DNA from 3 places in the Pseudomonas phoenicis genome. Region 2 is predicted to be linked to each of the others. Evidence: predicted binding sites of a transcription regulator. Region 2 holds the regulator's gene; each other region holds the start of a gene.
The links. The regulator FliA, encoded in region 2, starts transcription of late flagellar genes. The targets are predictions, from matches to a motif close to CTAAAGTTTNNNNNNNNNNNGCCGNTAA.

Region 1 (4,476 bases), 630 kb from region 2:
ACGATGCTGCCGGAGTCGTGGTAGGCGTTGAGGCTCAGGTGACCCTTGCTCGGCTTGCCTGCCGCACGGCGCGCCTCGGCGCTTTCGATGCCGTGGTCCATGGCGTTGCGCAGCAGGTGCATCAGCGGGTCGCCGATCTTTTCCACCACGGTCTTGTCCAGCTCGGTATCCGCGCCGTCGATGAGCAGCTCGATGTCCTTGCCCAGTTCCTGGCTGACGTCGCGCACCACGCGGCGGAAGCGGTTGAAGGTGTCGCCGATGGGGATCATGCGCAGGTGCAGTGCGCCGTCGAGGATGTCCTCCACCAGCCCCGACACTGTCGAAGTGGCCTCCTGCAGCGGGTCGTTGTCGCAGGAGCGCGCCAGCAGGCTCGCGCCGGCGCTGGCGATCACCAGTTCGCCGACCAGGTTGATCAGCGCATCGAGTTTGTCGGCGTTGACCCGCACATAGCTGCCGTCGCGGGCTCTCGCCTCACTGGTGGCCGGCAGGCGCTGGGCCGGGGTGGGCGTTGAATCTTGCTCGGCGTGCGTGACGATCAGGTCGTTGCCAATGGCCACGCCGCTGTCGGGCGTTTCGTCGAGCGCGTGGATGTGCACCTCGCAGTCGTCGCGCACGAAGTCGAACACCTCAACGAGCGTGGCCTGGCTGGCCGTCGAGCGCAGGTCGATCTCGAAGCCCAGGTAGCAGCTTTCCGGGTCCCAGTGTTCCAGGGGGGGGATGGCGTCGGTCAGGGTGGTGACCTGCACCATCTGCCCCAGGGTTTCGAGGTAGCGCAGGAACGACAGCGGGTCCATGCCGTTGCGGAACACGTCCACGCCGAAGCGCAGGGAAATGTGCCAGAGCACTTCGGCCTGCGCGTCGTCGGCCAGCACGGCCGGTACGGCATCGGCGGTGCGCAACGCCTGATAGGCGCTCAGCGCCTCGCGCAAGGCCTCGTCGCGCGCCAGCGCCGCCGGTGTCAGTGCCTCGCCGCGGCTGGCGACCACATCGATCAGTTCCAGCATGTGGTCGCCGCACCTGAGCAGCAGTGCGATCAAGGCCGCGTCCACCGCCACGCTGCCTTCGCGCAGGCGGTCGAGCACGTCTTCGACGATGTGCGTGAACCCGACGATCGAGCCGAGGCCGAACAGTCCGGCGGAACCTTTGATGGTATGCGCGGCGCGGAAGATCGCGCCGATGGCATCCTGGTCGTGCGGGTCGCTTTCCAGTTGCAGCAGGGATTGCTCCATGGCCTGCAACAGGTCGCGCGCCTCGACGATGAAGGTCTGCAATGCCTGATCGAGATTGATGCCCACGTGGACTTTCCTTGTCGAGCGATGAACGGAGCGGCGCCGATTACAGCGCGGCGCTGCGACACAGTTGGAGCGCCTGCATGACCGCCTGGCTCTGGCCGGTCACCTGCAAGGCGGTGCCGGCGATGCCGGCTTCGCGCTGGACGACGGCCAGCCATTGCAGGCCGGCACCGTCCATTTCCGTGACCTGGGACAGGTCCAGCGCCAGGCGCGGCGCCGCGCCGATCTGCGGCAGCAACGCGCCCGCCAGTTCGGCGACGGTGTAGATCGTGAGTTCGCCGTCGACGCCCACCTGGGCGGTGTCGTCGAGGGTTTCGATAGTGAGCGGCATGTCGGCCTCCCTGGCGCCGGCGGTCAGGGCAGGATCAGTTTCGAGACCGCCGCCAGCATCTGCGCCGGCTGGAACGGCTTGACCACCCAGGCCTTGGCGCCCGCGGCCTGGCCTTCGGCCTTCTTCGATGCCTGGGACTCGGTGGTCAGCATGATGATCGGCGTGAATTTGTAGCTGGCCAGCTTCTTCACCTCCTTGACGAAGGTGATGCCGTCCATGTTGGGCATGTTCACGTCGCTGATGATCAGGTGCACCTTCTGCCCGGTCAGCTTGTTCAGGGCGTCTCTGCCGTCGCTGGCCTCGATCACGTCGTAACCGGCGCCTTTCAGCGCGATGCCGACCACCTGCCGTACGCTGCTGGAGTCGTCGACCACTAATACATTCTTCGCCATGCTGGGCTCCTAGAAGAAAGTGATGTCTTGGGAATGCTGTTGCACCGCCGCCTCGCCATGGTGGAGGCGCCGTTGCTCCTCGGTGGCGTAGGTGGTTTCCATGCGCGCCAGCCATTGCCGGGCGTCGATGGCCAGCGGCTGGTCGGGGGTTTGCCTGGCTTGCACGAGGTGCTCGTGCAGGGCGTGCATGTTGTCGCGCACGTGGCTGAGGATCTGGCTGACCCGGTCCTGGAACTGCAGGTTGACCAGCACCTCGGTCATCTCGTCGCGGATGCCGTGGCTTTCCTGCCTGAGCAGGTCGGCAGAATCCACCAGGCGCCCGGTGATGCTCTGGAAGCGGGCGAGCACCACCTGGATGGTCTGTTCGGACTCGCTCACCGAATGGCTGTCCTGGTCGGCGCTGCTGGAAGCGGCCTGCACCAGTTGGGTGATGGCGTTGTTGATGATGTCGACCTTGGCCGACATCTGCTGGCCGGTTTCGCTGGATTTGCTCGACAGGCTGCGCACCGCGTCGGCCACCACCGCGAAGCCGCGACCGGCCTCGCCGGCACGCGCCGCTTCGATGGCCGCGTTGAGCGCCAACAGGTTGGTCTGTGCGGCGATCGCCGCCACATCGGCGGCCATGGTGCGCAGTTCGCCGGTGTAAGCGGTCAGGCTGCGCACCTGGGCCAGGGTCTGGTCACGGCTGGTTTGCGTGGTCTTGAGCGAATCGATCACCTGGCTCAACTCGCCGTCGCTGCGCGCCAGCACTTCGAGGGCGCCGTCGGCAGCCTGCCCGTCCAGTTCGCCGGCTGCGTGCTGCGACGCCTGTACGGTTTCCTGCAGGCGGGAGGCGATTCCGGTGAAGCGATCCGCCAGGCTGACGATGGCTTCTTCGGTCTGCTGGCGGGAGCTTTCCACTTGCTTGGCCCAGATGGGCATGGCGCCGAGCAGGACTTCGTCGAGCTGTGCGCGGGTGGCCGTGTCGTTGTCGGCGTGCGCCTTCGACTGCTCCGCCTGCGCCTGTGCCAGCGCTTGTTGCAGCGCGTTGCGCTGTGAGGACGCGCTCAGGGCACAGGCACCCAGGCCGATCGCTACCAGTGCCGCGCAGGCCAGCAGGTTGGCCGTCGAGGTCGATTGCAGGAGTAGCCAGACCACGGCCGGCACGACCGGGATGAAGGCGAACCCGCTGAAACGCGAAAAACCGGAAGGGGTAATGCGGCTGGAGGGACGCTGGGTCATGAGTTCGATCCTTGAACGGTGTAGCGGGTAGAAATGACATAGGGGTTATCAGCGTTGTTTGTAACAACTTTAGACAGTCCGCATGCCTTCCGTCCGATTCATGACCAGCGGATGACTGTGTGTTGGGAGTGCTCGCAGCGTCCTGGTTTCGTCTGGGCAAAACCAACGGCACCGGTGTTTTGGAGGCTAAGAAAATCCAGCGTGTCGAGGGCTGTGCCGCAGTTGCAGGCGGGACGCGCAAGGCGAGAGGCGGTGTGTCGCAATGGGAAGTCGCTGCGGCGACCGGGAATGGGCACCTGGATCGTTCAAGTGGACGACGAAAAGGCCATCCGCTCCGCCTGGCGACCCGTCACATGACTCGCAATGGCCTGATCTCGCAGGCTTCGCGGTCGCCGCCCATACCTTCCGGCAGGAACGCCGTCAGGTCGTAAGGCAACAGCACTGTATCCAGCACAGCCGAAAAAGGCGTATCGATCAGCAAGGGCCAGTTGTTCGACAGGCTGGGATGGTTCGCATAAACCCAGGATAGCCGCGTGCCGTGGTAGACACACCGCTCCCCGCTCAAATGCCCCAGGGTGCTGAAACAACCGCTCAACGACAATGACATTGCCAACAGCAGAATTTTCGCCCGCATGGATTTCCTTATGAGTGAGGCCGTCGTCCGTGACCGTGCGATTCCGGCGTGCCGGCAGCATACCTGCTGATCGGCAGCAGGGGCAGCCATCGCGTTCGACAGGCCCGTCGCCACCTGTCAGCCCGACGCAAACCCCATGGAATTTATCCGGCCGGGCCTGCCTCCGACTTAGAAACCATAAAACCGTGTAGGCCCCGTATGACTTCCCTGCGAAATCTCGCCCCACGCCTGACTGCCACCACGCCGCCGGAAGCCTGTACCCCCGTTTCGGTTTACCACGCCCTCTTGCGCCACCCGCACGACACCGACCTGACCCCGGTGCGCGGCTTCCTCGACGCGCAGTTGATGCAAGCCAAACGATTCGGCGACGAAGTCGAAGGCCTACCCGAAAACCTCGACGACCTGCCATCCTGGATCGAGGACAACGGCGACACCGTCGCCTGCGCCTACCGCGAATACCTCGCCGGCCGGCACGCCGGCAATGGCCGCCAATACTTCGGCAGCAAAGCCCACGCCCTGTATTTCCTCCAGCACGTGGCCCCGACCAAACTGGTCGACGGCGCTTGGCTGTACAACTCGCTGTCCCACGCTGGCGACTGGCGCTAC
Region 2 (4,476 bases):
CGCCCGACAGTGCATCAGCCGTGAAGCTGCCCTTGCCGTGCAACTGGTCGAGCAAGGCTTCGAACTCGTCGTCGGTGATCTCGTCGCTGGCCGCAGCCGGTGCCGGCGCTTCGGCCGGGGCTGGCGTGGCCTTGGCCGAGAACTGGCCTTTGCCGTGCAACTGGTCGAGCAGGGATTCGAACTCGGCGTCGGTGATGTCGTCGCTTTCGCCGCCGATCGGCTCGACCGGCATCGCTTCGACGCTGGCCGCGGCGGCTGGCGACTGCGCAGCGGCGGCAGCTTCGGCCTTGACCGCGTCGAGCGAGTCGAGCAAGCGCTCGAACTCGTCGTCGGTGATGTCGCCGGCGTCGGCGGCCGGCGGCGCTTCGGCCAACGCGGCTGGAGCTGGCGCAGCGGCGACCACGGCCGGCGCCTCAGGCTCGGGCGCGGCCTGTGTTTGGGCGCCGGCCGGCTCGGCCAGGCGCGCCAGCGCCGCCAGCAGCTCAGGCGTGGCCGGCGTCACCTCGGTACGTTCGCGCACCTGGCCGAACATGCCGTTGACCGCATCCAGCGCTTCCAGCACCACGTCCATCAGCTCGGCATCCACGCGGCGTTCGCCTTTGCGCAGGATGTCGAAGACGTTCTCGGCAATGTGGCAGCACTCAACCAGCTCATTGAGCTGGAGGAAGCCGGCGCCCCCTTTTACGGTATGAAACCCGCGAAAAATCGCATTGAGCAGGTCCGCGTCATCGGGTCGGCTTTCCAGCTCGACCAGCTGTTCGGACAACAGCTCGAGAATTTCGCCGGCCTCAACCAGGAAATCCTGGAGGATTTCTTCATCGGCGCCGAAGCTCATTGAACGTGCTCCTTAAAAACCAAGGCTGGATAGCAAATCGTCTACATCGTCCTGACCGGACACGACGTCCTCACGCTTATCGGCATGAATCTGCGGACCTTCACCTCGAGTCGGATGTTTTTCTTGGTCTTTTTCATCGCGCAGTTGCTGATGGTCATGTTCGATACCGGCGAAGCGGTCGACCTGACTGGCCATCAACACCAACTTGAGCAGATTGCTTTCGACTTCCGTCACCAGCGCAGTGACGCGCTTGATGACCTGGCCGGTCAGGTCCTGGTAGTCCTGGGCCAGCAAAATATCGTTCATGTGCCCGGCGACCTTGCGGTTGCCTTCGGCGCTACTCGTCAAGAAACCGTCGACGCGGCGCGCCAGGTCGCGGAACTCGGTGGCCGACACTTCGCGGCGCATGAAGCGCTGCCAGTCGCCGCTCAGGGCCGAAGCCTGCTCGGCCATGTCGTTGAGCACGGGCGTGCTTTCTTCGACCAGGTCCATGGTGCGGTTGGCGGCGTTCTCGGTCAGCTTGACCACATAGCCCAGCCGCTCGGTGGCGTCGGTGATCTGCGAGACTTCTTCGGCCTGCGGCATGCGCGGGTCGATCTGGAAACTGACGATGGCGCTGTGCAGTTCGCGGGTCAGCTTGCCGACCTCGTTGTACAGGCCCAGGTCGCGGGTCTGGTTGAGCTGGTGGATCAGTTGCACGGCATCGCCGAAACGGCCTCGTTCGAGGCTCTCGACCAGCTCGCGAGCATGCTTTTTCAGGGTGCCTTCGAACTCACCCAGAGAGGTATCGATAGATTCCATTGCGCCCCCTGGCGGCTTAGCCGTTCACGCGCTCGAAGATCTTTTCGATCTTTTCTTTCAGCACCTGGGCGGTGAAAGGCTTGACCACGTAACCGTTGACCCCCGCCTGGGCCGCTTCAATGATCTGGTCGCGCTTGGCTTCGGCGGTGACCATCAGCACCGGCATGCTCTTGAGCGTGTCGTGGGCACGGACCTTGCGCAGCAGGTCGATGCCGGACATGCCAGGCATGTTCCAGTCGGTGACGAGAAAGTCGTAATGGCCCTTTTCCAACATCGGCAACGCCGTGGTGCCGTCGTCGGCCTCGTCGGTGTTGGTGAAGCCCAGATCGCGCAGCAGGTTCTTGATGATTCGCCGCATCGTCGAGAAATCGTCAACGATGAGGATTTTCATGTCTTTGTTCAATTAGAGATCTCCAAGCAGTCTCATCACGCGCCCGGCGCCGAGCGCGTGCGTCATTCGTTCTTAAAGCGGCAAGGTGCACGCTTCGAGGAGCAAGCCGTGCGGCGTTGCCAGTTACGCGCTTTGTAACACCACCGCGATCCGCTCTGCTCTGACAGCGAGCAGCTTGCCGCTTGCAATTCGTAGCCGGCCGCCCTAACGGGCGCGCCATTCTCCCAGGCGACTGCGCAGGCGTGCCGCGCACTGGCTGTGCAACTGGCTGACCCGTGATTCGCTGACCCCCAGCACTTCGCCGATTTCCTTGAGGTTCAGCTCTTCGTCGTAGTACAGCGCCAGCACCAGACGCTCGCGTTCCGGCAGGTTGGCGATGGCGTCGGTCAAGGCCGCCTGGAAGCGTTCGTCCTCGAGCCCGCGGCCCGGTTCCGGCGAGCCGCTGGCGCCGTCTTCGTGCAGCCCTTCGTGCTCGCCGTCCTGCAACAGGTCGTCGAAACTGAACAGACGGCTGCCCAATGTATCGTTGAGGATGCCGTAATAGTCATCCAGCTCCATCTTAAGTTCGGCAGCGACTTCATGATCTTTAGCGTCGCGTCCGGTTCTCGCTTCCACGGCGCGCATCGCCTCGCTGACCATGCGTGTGTTGCGGTGCACCGAACGCGGTGCCCAGTCGCCCTTGCGCACTTCGTCGAGCATGGCGCCGCGGATGCGGATACCGGCGTAGGTCTCGAAGCTGGCGCCCTTGCTGGCGTCGTATTTGTTGGCCACTTCCAACAGGCCGATCATGCCGGCCTGGATCAGGTCTTCGACCTGCACGTTGGCCGGCAGGCGCGCCAGCAGGTGATAGGCGATGCGCTTGACCAGCGGCGCGTAACGCTCGATCAGCTCGTACTGCGCGTCTTTGGACGCCCGGCTGTACATCTTGAATCCGCTCGCACTCATAGCACCGGCCCTGCGCTGGTCGGCTGCACCAGGCGCTCTACGAAGAACTCCAAGTGGCCGCGAGGATTGGCTGGCAGCGGCCAGCTGTCGACCTTCTGCGCAATGGCCTTGAAGGCCAGGGCGCATTTGGAACGGGGGAAGGCTTCGTAGACCGCGCGCTGCTTCTGCACGGCCTTGCGCACCGATTCGTCGTAGGGCACGGCGCCGACGTACTGGAGCGCCACGTCGAGGAAGCGATCGGTGACCTTGGTCAGCTTGGCGAACAGGTTGCGCCCTTCCTGCGGGCTCTGCGCCATGTTGGCCAGCACGCGGAAGCGGTTCATGCCGTAGTCGCGGTTGAGCAGTTTGATCAGCGCGTAGGCGTCGGTGATCGAAGTGGGCTCGTCGCACACCACCAGCAGCACTTCCTGGGCGGCGCGCACGAAACTCACCACCGAGTCGCCGATGCCCGCGGCGGTGTCGATGACCAGCACGTCGAGGTTGTCGCCGATCTCGCTGAAGGCCTGGATCAAGCCGGCGTGCTGCGCAGGCTGCAGGTGCACCATGGTCTGCGTGCCGGACGCCGCCGGCACGATGCGTACGCCGCCCGGGCCTTGCAGCAGCACGTCGCGCAGCTCGCAGCGGCCTTCGATGACGTCGGCCAAGGTGCGCTTGGGCGTCAGCCCCAGCAGCACGTCGACGTTGGCCAGGCCCAGGTCGGCGTCGAGCAGCATGACTCTGCGCCCTAGCTCGGCGAGTGCCAAGGACAGGTTCACTGAAACGTTGGTCTTACCGACGCCGCCTTTGCCACCGGTCACGGCGATGACCTGTACGGGATGCATGCTACCCATGTCTGTTATTTACCTTGTCTCGCTTGGACCCATGCCACAGTGGAGGCCGACTGCCCGCCCCGCCCTGTAGGTACTTTTCGCAGCACATCTCTCAACCCACCCGCTTGCCTGGGTGGTGGTACAGATCAGCGAACATGTCGGCCATGGCCTCTTCGCTGGGTTCGTCCTGCATCTGCACGCTGACCGCGCGGCTCACCAACTGGTGCTTGCGCGGCAGGTGCAGGTCGTCAGGAATGCGCGGCCCATCGGTGAGATAGGCGATCGGCAATTCATGATCGATGGCCAGGCTGAGCACTTCGCCCAGGCTGGCCGTTTCATCGAGTTTGCTCAGGATGCAACCGGCCAGGCCACAGCGTTTGTAGCTGTGGTAGGCGGCCGACAGCACCTGTTTCTGGCTGGTGGTGGCCAGCACCAGATAATTCTTCGACGCGATACCGCGCCCGGCGAGCGTCTCCAACTGCATGCGCAGGGCCGGATCGCTGGCTTGCAGGCCGGCGGTGTCGATCAACACCACGCGCTTGCGCAGCAGCGGCTCCAGGGCCTGGGCCAGCGACTCGCCCGGATCGACGTAGGTCACCGGCACGTTGAGGATGCGGCCCAGGGTCTTGAGCTGTTCCTGGGCGCCGATGCGGAAACTGTCCATGCTCACCAGCGCCAGGCTGCCGGCGCCGTAC
Region 3 (4,476 bases), 780 kb from region 2:
GCATTCAAGTGCGTAGCAAAGCGAGCGCGCTGCCGGAAGTGGCCGGGTTACTCCTGGCTGTCTTCCATGCGCAGGGTGCCGTCTTCGAAAATGTTCAGCTTCTGGCGCAACTCGCGCGGCTGCAAGGGCGCCTGCTGCGCGCCGTCGAGGCTGGCGCTGGGCGGGGCCGGGGTGCCCGCCGGTGCCGCGCCAGGCGCCGTGGCACCGGGCGCCGATGTGCCTTGCGGAGTGTCGCCGGGCGCCTGGCTGCCCTGCTCGCCCTCGATGTCGCGCTGGGCCTTCTTGGTCAGCACCACGATGTCGATCCGCCGGTTGACCGGGTTGAGCGGGTCCTTGCGGTCGAACAGCGACGATGAACCGTAGCCCACCACCCGCGCCACCTGATCCTCGGAGTAGCCACCGGCGACCAGCGCACGGCGCGCGGCGTTGGCGCGGTTGGCCGACAGCTCCCAGTTGCCGAAACCGCCGCCGCCCACGAACGGCTTGGCATCGGTATGGCCGCTGACGCTGATCTTATTCGGCACCGCCTTGATGGTGTCGGCCATGGCCAGCAGGATGTCTTCGAAATACGGCTGCAAACGCGCGCTGCCCAGGTCGAACATGGGCCGGTTCTCGGCGTCCATGATCTGGATGCGCAGGCCGTCCTGGGTGATCTCGAAGAGGATCTGGTCCTTGAACTTCTGCAGCTCCGGGTTCTCGTTGACCTTGTTCTGCAACTCCTGCAACAGCAGTTCGAGACGCTCGCGCTCGACCTGCTCGGCCATGCTCTCGATCTGATCCTTGTTCACCTGCGGGTTGAGCGGCGGCGTGGATTCCATCTTGGGTTCGGGGTTGATGGTCTTGTCCGGGGCCATTTCCGGCGAGCCGCCCAGGTCGATCACGTATGGCGTGCCGCTTTCGGCAAAACCGATCGGGTCCTGGAAATAACCGGCGATGGCGATCTTCTGTTCCGGGGTGGCCGTGGACATCAGCCACAGCACCAGGAAGAACGCCATCATGGCGGTGGCGAAGTCGGCGAAGGCGATCTTCCAGGCGCCGCCGTGGTGGCCGTCGCCGAAGCGCTTGACGCGCTTGACGATGATGGGCTGGTTGTTCTCCATGACTCAGCGACCGCGCACCGACTGTTCCAGCTCGGAGAAGCTCGGACGGTGGCCCGGGTACAGCACCTTGCGGCCGAACTCCACGGCCAGGGTCGGCGGCATGCCGGAAGCCGAGGCCACCAGCGAGGCCTTGATCGCCTCGTAGACGTTGAGCTCTTCCTTGGCGTCGTGCTTGAGGCAGTTGGCCAGCGGGCCGAAGAAGCCGTAGGCGGCGAGGATACCGAAGAAGGTCCCCACCAGCGCCGCGCCCACGTGCATGCCGATGGCCGCCTGGTCGCCCTCGCCCAGCGAGGCCATGGTCACCACGATGCCCAGTACCGCGGCCACGATGCCGAAACCGGGCATGCCGTCGGCGATGCCGGTGACCGCATGCGAGGGGTGCTCGAGCTCTTCCTTCATGTTCAACAGCTCCATGTCGAACAGGCCTTCGAGCTCGTGCGGAGCCATGTTGCCGGTGGACATGATGCGCAGGTAATCGCAGATGAAGGCGATCATTGCCGTATCGCCGACGATGGACGGGTATTTACTGAAGATGGGGCTGGCGGCCGGGTCTTCGATGTCGGCCTCGATGGCCATCATGCCTTCGCGGCGGCTTTTGTTGAGGATCTCGTAGATCAGCCCGAGGATCTCCAGATAGAAAGCGTGGTTGAAGCGCGACTTGAACATCTTCAACGACTTCTTGAAGACGTGCATGGTCATGTGGCCGGGGTTGGCCTGGATGAACGCACCCAGCGCAGCACCGCCGATGATCAGCACTTCGAAAGGCTGGATCAGCGCCGCGATCTTGCCATGGGAGAGGACGTAACCGCCGAGCACGCTGGCGAATACGATGATGATGCCGATAATTTTTGCCATAAAATTCAACGTATTGACGTGGATGGTCGAGGGCCGCGAGGGGTGCTCTGAAACTCTTCTTCTACTTATCGGCAGAACTGCGCCAGACTATAGCCACTCCTAGCGAAAAGCCAGTTTGGACTGATGTCAAAATGCCCAGTGAAACCAAGGTCCCGAGTCAGGTCCCCTCGACGTTAGAGGCGTGGGTCAAGCTGCTCGATGGCGTCCGCCTGCCGGTTGCCAAAGAGAGCCACGACCGCGTGCTGTCGGCGATCAACGACAACCGCCGCTCGCTGCGCGACATCGCCGAACTGTTGCAAGGCAGCCCTGCACTGGTGCTGTCGGTGATGCGCGAGGCCAACCATTCGGCCAATGCCAGCCAGGCCGAACCTGCCGAAAGCCTGGAAGTGGCGCTCAACCGCCTGGGTCTGACGCGCTGCGCGCAGTTGCTGGCGCGGCTGCCCGCGGTGCCGAGCGGCGATTTGCCAGCGGTGCTCAACCAGTTCGTGCAGATCAGCCAGCACGCCAGCCAACAGGCCAGCGGCCTGTTCGCCAGCCGGTTGGCGCGGCTATGGCAGGAGATCCACTGGGGCAGCCTGCTGTTTCTCTCGCCCCTGTGGCCCTTGGCGCTGACCTTCCCCGCCCTGCTCGACGACTGGGAACTGCGCGTGATCCACAAGGGCGAAGACGCAGCCGAGGTGGAACAGGAGCTGTTCGGCGTACGCATCATGGCCTTGTGCCGCGCAGTGGCCGAGCATTGGCGGCTGCCCGAGTGGGTGACCCAGGGTTACCGCCTGCTGCTCGAAGAACGCGAGCCTCTGGCCCAGGTGATCAACATCTCCCGCGAGCCGGACAGCCTCGCCCAACAGCATCGGCTGGACGAAGAGCCCGGCCTGCGCCGCTGGTTCAACCAGCCGGCCAACACCGTGCTGCTGGCCAACAACCTGGCCCTGGCCGCGCAAGTGGGCTGGGACAACCCGCACCTGCTGCGCTGGCAATTGCTCACCGCGCTGTACCTGCAGACCAGCCTGGACGACGTGCAGAACCAGGTGCACCAACAGGCCGCCGCCAGCGCCCGCCGACACGCGCGCCCAGGCCTGTTCCACCCGGCCGAGGCGCTGCTCTGGCCCTGGCAGCAACGCCGCCCGCACCCCGACATGTTGACGCCACCGCCGCCCTCGGCCGAGGAACTGGCGCATTGGCGCAGCCTGTGCAACGAACTGCTGGCGCAGCACACGCGCTTCACCAATGCCGTGCACCTGGCCACCCAGGCGTGCGACGCGCTGGTCGCCTGCGGTTTCAACCGTGTCATGCTGCTGGCGTTCGACCGCGCCAACGACTGCCTGCGCGTACAGCAGATCGCCGGCCTGCCCAAGGAAATGCTGGCACTGAATCTGCCCATCACCGGCAACAAGCTGCTGGAACGGCTGGTGCGCCAAGCCGCACAACTGCGCCTGACCCCGGACAACCACCGCCAGTACGCACCTTTGATTCCCGCTCCCCTGCGCCCCTTCCTGCGCAGCGAGCATGTGCTGCTGCGCTCGCTGGCGGTCAACGGCAACGTGCTGATGCTGGTGTTGGCCGACCAGGGCGCACGCCCCTTGGCCGAGGTCGGCGTGCAGGCCTTCGCCAAGACCATGCCGTGCATCGAGCGCGCGCTGGCGAGCTTCGCCAACCGCGGCGCCTGAGGCCTCGCGCGGAGCGCCTGCACGCCTTCCCGGCCCTGCCCCACATCGTGCGATCGAGTATCGCGCCTGTACCTGGGCTACAATCGCCCCCTGATTTTTCGGAGACCCTGGATGACTGACTTTTCCGGCTTGCCCCTGGTGATCGAGGCCGCAGACTTGCTGCCGCGCCTGGATGCGTCCGAGCTGATCCTGGTCGACCTGACCAGCGCCAGTCGTTATGCCGCCGGGCACGTGCCTGGCGCCCGCTGGGTCGACAGCAAGCGCACCCAACTCGGCCAGCCGCCGGCACCGGGCCTGCTGCCGAGCCAGGCTGCCCTGGAAAAGCTGTTCGCCGACCTCGGGCACCGCGACGATGCGGTCTACGTGGTGTACGACGAAGAAGGCGGCAGTTGGGCCGGCCGCTTCATCTGGTTGCTCGATGTCATCGGCCACACCCGCTACCACTATCTCAACGGCGGCATCCATGCCTGGCCCACCGACGCGCTGTCGACCGAGGTGCCAGCCAGCGCCCCCACCGACGTAGCGTTACAGCTGCATGCCGAACCCACCGCTACCCGCGAATACCTGCAAAGCCGCCTGGGCGCAGCGGACCTGGCCATCTGGGACGCACGTGCGCCCGAGGAATTCGACGGCCGCAAGGTGCTCGCCGTCCGCGGCGGCCACATTCCCGGGGCGACCAACCTGGAATGGACCGCAGCCATGGACCCTGCCGACCACCTGCGCATCCGCCGCGACGCCGCCGAGCTGCTGAGCGCCCACGGCATTACCTCGGACAAGGAAGTGGTCACCCACTGCCAGAGCCATCGCCGTTCCGGCTTCACTTATCTGGTGGCCAAGGCCCTCGGCTATCCACG

Region 1: a site for FliA is predicted at 3,282-3,309, ahead of AA0Z93_RS04165 (methyl-accepting chemotaxis protein). Genes of this name have one in related genera too.
Region 3: a site for FliA is predicted at 2,021-2,048, ahead of motA (flagellar motor stator protein MotA). Genes of this name have one in related genera too.

The regions. Positions count from the first base shown of each region.
Region 1 covers NZ_CP154852.1:852,712-857,187, forward strand. The annotation lists gene AA0Z93_RS04150 (chemotaxis protein CheA) at 1-1,295, opposite strand, end outside; gene AA0Z93_RS04155 (lipid asymmetry maintenance protein MlaB) at 1,336-1,623, opposite strand; gene AA0Z93_RS04160 (response regulator) at 1,647-2,015, opposite strand; gene AA0Z93_RS04165 (methyl-accepting chemotaxis protein) at 2,025-3,236, opposite strand; gene AA0Z93_RS04170 (YceK/YidQ family lipoprotein) at 3,586-3,870, opposite strand; gene AA0Z93_RS04175 (iron-containing redox enzyme family protein) at 4,069-4,476, shown strand, end outside.
Region 2 covers NZ_CP154852.1:227,486-231,961, forward strand. The annotation lists gene AA0Z93_RS01150 (chemotaxis protein CheA) at 1-835, opposite strand, end outside; gene AA0Z93_RS01155 (protein phosphatase CheZ) at 848-1,636, opposite strand; gene AA0Z93_RS01160 (chemotaxis response regulator CheY) at 1,653-2,027, opposite strand; gene fliA (RNA polymerase sigma factor FliA) at 2,232-2,972, opposite strand; gene fleN (flagellar synthesis regulator FleN) at 2,969-3,811, opposite strand; gene flhF (flagellar biosynthesis protein FlhF) at 3,894-4,476, opposite strand, start outside.
Region 3 covers NZ_CP154852.1:1,005,141-1,009,616, forward strand. The annotation lists gene motB (flagellar motor protein MotB) at 48-1,100, opposite strand; gene motA (flagellar motor stator protein MotA) at 1,104-1,955, opposite strand; gene AA0Z93_RS04680 (HDOD domain-containing protein) at 2,087-3,622, shown strand; gene AA0Z93_RS04685 (rhodanese-like domain-containing protein) at 3,734-4,476, shown strand, end outside.